DNA from 3 places in the Fulvimonas yonginensis genome. Region 3 is predicted to be linked to each of the others. Evidence: predicted binding sites of a transcription regulator. Region 3 holds the regulator's gene; each other region holds the start of a gene.
The links. Region 3 encodes HrcA, which represses chaperone genes, less so after heat shock. Its sites were predicted from a motif close to TTNGCACTCNNNNNNNNNGAGTGCNAA; they were not measured.
Positions count from the first base shown of each region.

Region 1: the regulator HrcA is predicted to act here: its motif matches at 1,109-1,135, upstream of groES (co-chaperone GroES).
Region 2: the regulator HrcA is predicted to act here: its motif matches at 1,158-1,184, upstream of rpoH (RNA polymerase sigma factor RpoH).

Region 1 is NZ_JBBBNY010000004.1:27,115-29,378, forward strand. Features, by position in the region: gene groL (chaperonin GroEL) at 1-706, opposite strand, end outside; gene groES (co-chaperone GroES) at 763-1,056, opposite strand; gene cutA (divalent-cation tolerance protein CutA) at 1,356-1,694, shown strand; gene WAT24_RS07750 (DMT family transporter) at 1,752-2,264, shown strand, end outside.
Region 2 is NZ_JBBBNY010000001.1:415,890-418,153, reverse strand. Features, by position in the region: gene tal (transaldolase) at 1-160, shown strand, start outside; gene rpoH (RNA polymerase sigma factor RpoH) at 278-1,129, opposite strand; gene ung (uracil-DNA glycosylase) at 1,728-2,264, opposite strand, start outside.
Region 3 is NZ_JBBBNY010000015.1:62,228-64,491, reverse strand. Features, by position in the region: gene recN (DNA repair protein RecN) at 1-333, opposite strand, end outside; gene hrcA (heat-inducible transcriptional repressor HrcA) at 452-1,513, shown strand; gene grpE (nucleotide exchange factor GrpE) at 1,598-2,149, shown strand; gene dnaK (molecular chaperone DnaK) at 2,262-2,264, shown strand, end outside.

The sequences.
Region 1 (2,264 bases), on a different contig from region 3:
TCGGCAGCAGCTCGCGCACGTTGGAGATCTTCTTGTCGTGCAGCAGGATGAACGGATCCTCCAGCTCGACCTGCTGGCTCTGCTGGTTGTTGATGAAGTACGGCGACAGGTAGCCGCGGTCGAACTGCATGCCCTCGACGACGTCGAGCTCGTTCTCCAGGCCCGAGCCTTCCTCGACGGTGATCACGCCTTCCTTGCCGACCTTCTTCATCGCGGTGGCGATGATCTCGCCGATGGCCGCGTCGGAATTGGCCGAGATGGTGCCGACCTGGGCGATCGCCTTGTCGTCGGCGGTCGGCTTGGACAGGTTCTTCAGCTCGGCGACGGCGGCGTTGACCGCCTTGTCGATGCCGCGCTTGAGGTCCATCGGGTTGATGCCGGCGGCGACGGCCTTCAGGCCCTCGCGGATGAACGCCTGCGCCAGCACGGTGGCGGTGGTGGTGCCGTCGCCGGCGACGTCGGAGGTCTTGGAGGCGGCTTCCTTGACGATCTGCGCGCCGAGGTTCTCGTACTTGTCGGCCAGCTCGATCTCCTTGGCCACGGACACGCCGTCCTTGGTGATCGTCGGGGCGCCGAAGCTCTTCTCGAGCACGACGTTGCGGCCCTTGGGGCCCAGGGTGACCTTGACCGCGTTGGCCAGGGTGTTCACGCCCTTGAGGATGCGCGAGCGGGCGTCTTCGCCGAAGCGGACTTCTTTGGCTGCCATATGTCTAATCCTTCAAATTCGGTAGGTGGATTGCGAGAGAGAGCGGGAGAGGCTGATCAGCCTTCGATCACCGCGACGATGTCGTCTTCCTTGAGGAAGACCAGTTCTTCGCCGTCGACCTTGATTTCCTGGCCGGCGTACTTGCCGAACAGGACCACGTCGCCTTCCTTCAGGCTCATCGGACGGACCTTGCCGTCCTCCAGGATGCGACCGGTGCCGGCGGCGACGACCTTGCCGCGGGTCGGCTTCTCGGTCGCGCTGTCCGGAATGACGATGCCGCCGGCGGAGACGCGCTCTTCTTCCAGGCGCTTGACGATGACGCGATCGTGCAGCGGACGCAGTTTGCTCATGGATGGCTCCAGCAGTTCGGGTTGAAAGAGGGTGAGGATCACCGGGTCCTTGTTAGCACTCGGTGACGGTGAGTGCCAATTGTAGTGACGCGACCGGCCTCTGCAAGGGGGCGGAGCGCGAATGGCGCAGCAGGTGGGGGGAAGCGCCGGGCGTTTCAAGGGGTCGGTGATCGGATGGCGGCGCTCCCAGGACACGGGCGCCGTCCGGGGTGCGGTCGGCGCGACGGATCGAAGCGCCCTCCGGGTCCAGCCGGCTCCCTGCCGCCTTCCCACCGGGAGAGCGGCTACCATCCCGCGCCATGCCCGATCCCGTCCTGCTCTGCTACTGCACCTGCCCCGACGCCGATAGCGCCCAGCGCATCGCCGAGACGCTGGTCGGCGAACGGCTGGCCGCCTGCGTGAACCGGCTGTCCGGGGTGGCCTCGACCTACCGCTGGCAGGGGTCGGTCACCACCGACCGGGAGGAATTGCTGCTGATCAAGACCACGACCGCGCGCTTCGAGGCGCTGCGCGAGCGTCTGCTGGCGCTGCACCCGTACGAGCTTCCCGAGCTGATCGCCGTGCCGGTCGAGCGCGGCCATGCGGCCTACCTGGACTGGGTGCGCGAGGGCACTGCCGGTCGCGCGCAAGGCTGCTGACAGCCCTTGTCAGTGCCGCAGTGGCAAGCTGCGCCCTTCCCTCCCGTGCCCGCCTCCATGAAGAAGATCGACCTGGCCGTGCTGTTGTCCCTCGGCGCCCTCTGGGGCGGCTCGTTCCTGTTCATGCGGCTGGGCGCGGGCGCCTTCGGCGCGCTGCCGCTGGCGGGGCTGCGCGCCATCGGCGCGGCGCTGTGCTTCCTGCCGCTGCTGGCCTCGCGCCCACGCCTGGCGGAATGGCGCCGGCACTGGAAACCGATCGCGGTGGTGGGCCTGACCAACTCGGCCCTGCCCTTCGCGCTGTTCACCTTCGCCACGCACAGCCTGACCGCAGGGACCGCCTCGATCATCGACGGCATGACGCCGATGTTCGCCGCGCTGATCGGCTGGCTGTGGCTGGGCCAGCGGCTGGACGCCTGGCGCGGCGCCGGCCTGCTGGCGGGTTTCGCCGGCGTGCTCTGGCTGGCCGAAGGGAGCCTGGGGCTGGGACCGGCCGCAGGCCTGGCGCTGCTCGCCTGCATCGCGGCCACCGTGCTCTACGGCTATGCGGTGCACTACACGCGACTGCGCCTG
Region 2 (2,264 bases), on a different contig from region 3:
CGACGGCACCCGCAGCGAGCGTCCGCCCGCGATCGACGAGGCGCGCTTCCGCTGGGGGATGAACGAGGACGCGATGGCCAGCGACAAGCTCGCCGAAGGCATCCGCAAGTTCGCCGCGGACCAGCGCGAGCTGGAGAAGGTGCTGGCCGAACGGCTGTAAGCGGGACGGGCTTGCGCGACGGTCCCGCTCGCACCGCGGCAACCGCAGAGAAGAAAAACGGCCCCTCGCGGGGCCGTCGTGTTTCACAGGTCGGGCGGCGGCTGTTGCCGCGTCCGCTCAGAACAGCGCGCGCATCTTCTTCATCGCGTTCGCCTCGACCTGGCGGATGCGCTCGGCCGAGACGCCGTACTCGTCGGCCAGGTCCTGCAGCGTGGCCTTGTTCTCGTTGAGCCAACGGCGCTGGATGATGTCGCGCGAGCGGTCGTCCAGCTTGGCCAGCGCGGTGGAGAGCGTCTCCAGCTGGCTGTCGGCCTGGTCCGCGTCGGCCACGTTCTCGTAGGGGTCGGCGCCTTCGTCGATCAGGAAGGCCTCCGGTGCGGGCTTGGCGTCCTCGTCGGCGTCGGCCGGCGCCTCGAAGCCGATGTCGCGGCCCGACAGGCGCGACTCCATCTCGCGCACGGTCGCCTCCGGCACGCCCAGGTCCTGCGCCACCAGGCGCACTTCCTCGGCATTCATCCAGCCCAGGCGCTTCTTGCTCTTGCGCAGGTTGAAGAACAGCTTGCGCTGGGCCTTGGTGGTGGCGACCTTGACGATGCGCCAGTTGCGCAGGATGAACTCGTGCATCTCCGCGCGGATCCAGTGCACCGCGAAGCTGACCAGGCGCACGCCCTGGTCCGGATCGAAGCGCTTGACCGCCTTCATCAGGCCGATGTTGCCTTCCTGGATGAGGTCGCCGAGGGCGAGGCCGTAACCGGAATAGCCGCGCGCCACGTGCACCACGAAACGCAGGTGCGACATCACCAGCTTGCGGGCGGAGTCGAGGTCGTTCTCCTTGACGAAGCGGCGCGCCAGCGCCTGCTCTTCGTCATGGCTGAGCACCGGGATGCGATGCACCGCGGAGATGTAGGCGTCCAGGCTGCCAACGACGCTGGGGATCGGCAGGTTGGCGGTCACCAAGGCTTGGGACATGTGGAACCTCCGGCAATTTATACGCAGCTTAGCACTCGACTGCTGAGAGTGCTAAAGGAGCGAAAAGTTCGGCTGCGGGATTATTGAACCGTATCGTACAGCAATAACGGCGGTTCCGCCAGCCTTTGCCGCGCGGCTCATGGGGCCATTGTTCACATGGCCGAATCTATCGGTCGTGAACCGGCGTATGGCCGCGCCGTCACCGGGCCACGGGCTCAGCCGCGCCCCCGGCAGGCGTTACGGGCGGTGCGTGTCGGACTCCGTCAGGGTGACCCGCACGCCGTCGGGTACGCCGGCGTAGGCGGCGTACCGGGCGTCGGTTCCCGCGAAATCCGCCCTCCGACGTAGGCGTACTGGCTGAAGCACGCCCGCATGTCCTGCAGGCTGTCGGGCAGCTCCGAACGGCTGAGCAGACCGTCGTGATTGGCGTCGAGCTGTTCGAAGCGGGGAAAGCGTTGGCTCCGTCCTGGGGGCCGCGGTGCTGGCCAGCGGCCAGGCGACAGCAAGCGAAAGGAGAATACCGAAGCCACGGTTTGCATTGGTCGTGCTCCTTGGCTGGAAACCTTTCCGTAAGGTGGCGGCAGCCCCCCTTTGCCGGTCAAGCGGCCAGTTGCGATCGCGGTGGCAGCGACCAGTCGATCGGTGCCTGCCCGTGGCTTTCCAGATAGCGGTTCGCCGCGGAGAAGTGACCGTTGCCGATGAAGCCCCGGTGCGCGGACAACGGCGAGGGATGCACCGAGCTCAGCACCCGATGGCGGCGTGGGTCGACCAGCCGCCCCTTGCGCTGCGCATAGGCGCCCCAGAGCAGGAACACCAGGCCCTCGCGCTCGCGGTTCAGCGCCTCGATGGCGGCGTCGGTGAAGCCCTCCCATCCGCGGTTCTGGTGGGCGCCCGCACGGCCCTGCTCGACCGTCATCACGCTGTTGAGCAGGAGCACGCCCCGGTCCGCCCAGGGCGTGAGGCAACCGTGGTCCGGCCGCGGGATACCGAGGTCGCGCTCGATCTCGGCAAAGATGTTCTGCAGCGACGGCGGCACCGGCACGCCGGGGCGCACCGAGAAGCACAGGCCGTGCGCCTGGCCGGGGCCGTGGTAGGGATCCTGGCCGAGGATCACTACCCGCACCCGGTCGAACGG
Region 3 (2,264 bases):
GGGGCGTCCGTTGATCCAGGCGCGCGAGCTGCCCTCGGCGCGGATCACGCGGCGCAGCTGGCAGGCGCCTTCGTCGTCGAGCTCCTCGCGCTCGAGCCAGGCACGGGCCTCGGGCAGGGCGGACAGGTCGAACTCGGCCGCCAGCTCGGCACGGTCGCAGCCCTCGCGGACCATGCCGCTGTCGGCGCGGGCGCCGGCCAGCAGCACCAGGGCGTCGACCAGCAGGGACTTGCCGGCGCCGGTCTCGCCGCTGACCACGGTCAGGCCAGGGCCAAACGCGACCTCGGCTTCTTCGACGACGGCGAAATGGCGGACGTACAGGGAAGTGAGCATGGCTTGGAATTGTACGGGGAGAACGGGGGCACGGGCGTGGCTACCGCCGCGACCGGCTTTCTTGCAAACTCCGGTACCACACCTTATTTCTGTGCCGTCTCACCGTTTGCCACAGCGCATGACCCGATCCCACGGCCACGACCTCGACGCCCGCGCCCGCCGCCTGCTGCGCACGCTGATCGCGCAGTACCTGGCCAATGGCGAGCCGGTAGGGTCGCGCACGCTGTCGCGCTCGTCCGGCCTGGACGTGAGCCCGGCCACCATCCGCAACATCATGGCGGACCTGGAGGACGCCGGCCTGGTCGCCTCGCCGCACACCTCCGCCGGGCGCGTGCCCACGCCGCGCGGGCTGCGCCTGTTCGTCGACAGCCTGATCGAGCTGCAGCCGCTGCCGCGCGAGGAGATGGCACGGCTCAAGCGTGAGCTGCCGCCCGGGCCCACCACCACCCGCGACCTGCTCGGCAACGTCTCGGCCCTGCTCTCGGCGATGACCCATTTCGCCGGCGTGGTAACCGTGCCGCGCCAGGGCGACTTCCCGCTGCGCCACATCGACTTCGTGCCGCTGCCGGAGTCGCGGGTGCTGGTGATCCTGGTGTTCTCCGACAACCAGGTGCAGAACCGCATCGTGCAACTGGCCAAGCCGCTGGACGGCCGCGAGCTGGAGCAGGCCGCGAACTACCTGAACACGCATTTCGCCGGGCTGCGCGTGGACGACATCCGCGCCCACCTGCTGCGCGAGCTGCGCGAGGCGGGCAGCGAGCTCAACCGCCTGGTGGCCAGCGCCACCGAGCTGGCGGCCGCCTCGTTCGCGCCGCAGGGGGGGGGCGAGGACGTGCTGGTCAGCGGCCAGACCAACCTGATGTCGTACGCCGAACTGGCGGACCTGGACCGCCTGCGCGAGCTGTTCGAGGCCTTCCAGAAGAAGAGCGAGCTGCTGCAATTGATGGAAGTGTGCGCCCGCGCCCCGGGCGTGCGGCTGTTCATCGGCGAGGAATCGGGCTTCGCCGCCCTGGATGGTTGCAGCGTGGTCACCGCGAGCTACGGCGTGCAGGGCCGCGTGCTGGGCGCGGTCGGGGTGATCGGGCCCACCCGCATGGCCTACGACCGGGTGATCCCGGTGGTGCAGGCGACCGCCGGTTTGCTGAGCGATGCCTTGAATCGCGTCGCGACGTCCCTATAACCGCCCCCGGAGGGCGGGTTTCCCGCATGTTTTCGAATGGTCGGCACGGAGGTGCCGGCCCGCACTTTTGTTTGGGAGTAATGCATGCAGAACAACGAGCAGACGCCGGACCAGGCACAGGGACCGGAGCAGGCGCCGGGACAGGGGGCGGGCCCCGGCGACGCGTCCGGGCTGGAGGCCCTGCAGGCACGCATCGCCGAGCTGGAGGCGAGCAATGCCGAGCTGCGCGACACCGTGCTGCGCGAGCGCGCGGAGCTGGAGAACCAGCGTCGCCGCCTGCATCGCGACCTCGAACAGGCCCGCCGCTTCGCCAACGAGAAGCTGCTGAACGAGCTGTTGCCGGTCTACGACAGCCTCGAGCGCGGGCTGGCGATCGAGAGCGGCGATGCCGCGGCGGTACGCGAAGGCCTGGCGCTGACCCTGAAGGCGCTGCTCAAGGTCGCCGAAGCCCAGGGCCTGGTGCAGGTCGATCCCCTGGGCCAGCCGCTCGATCCGGAACGCCACCACGCCGTGAGCATGGTCGAGGCGCCGGGCAAGGCGCCGGGCACCGTGGTCGACGTGCTGCAGAAGGGTTACCTGCTGAACGACCGCCTGCTGCGTCCCGCGCTGGTCGCGGTGGCCAAGGACAAGGACTGAGCCGCGCGCGCTGAACACACGGCCTCGCGGCATTGAATCGTCGTTTGCGGGCCTCCATCTGGAAAATCATCGCGGCCGCGGGGGCCGCCTGGAAGCATTGGAGCTAAGCATTATG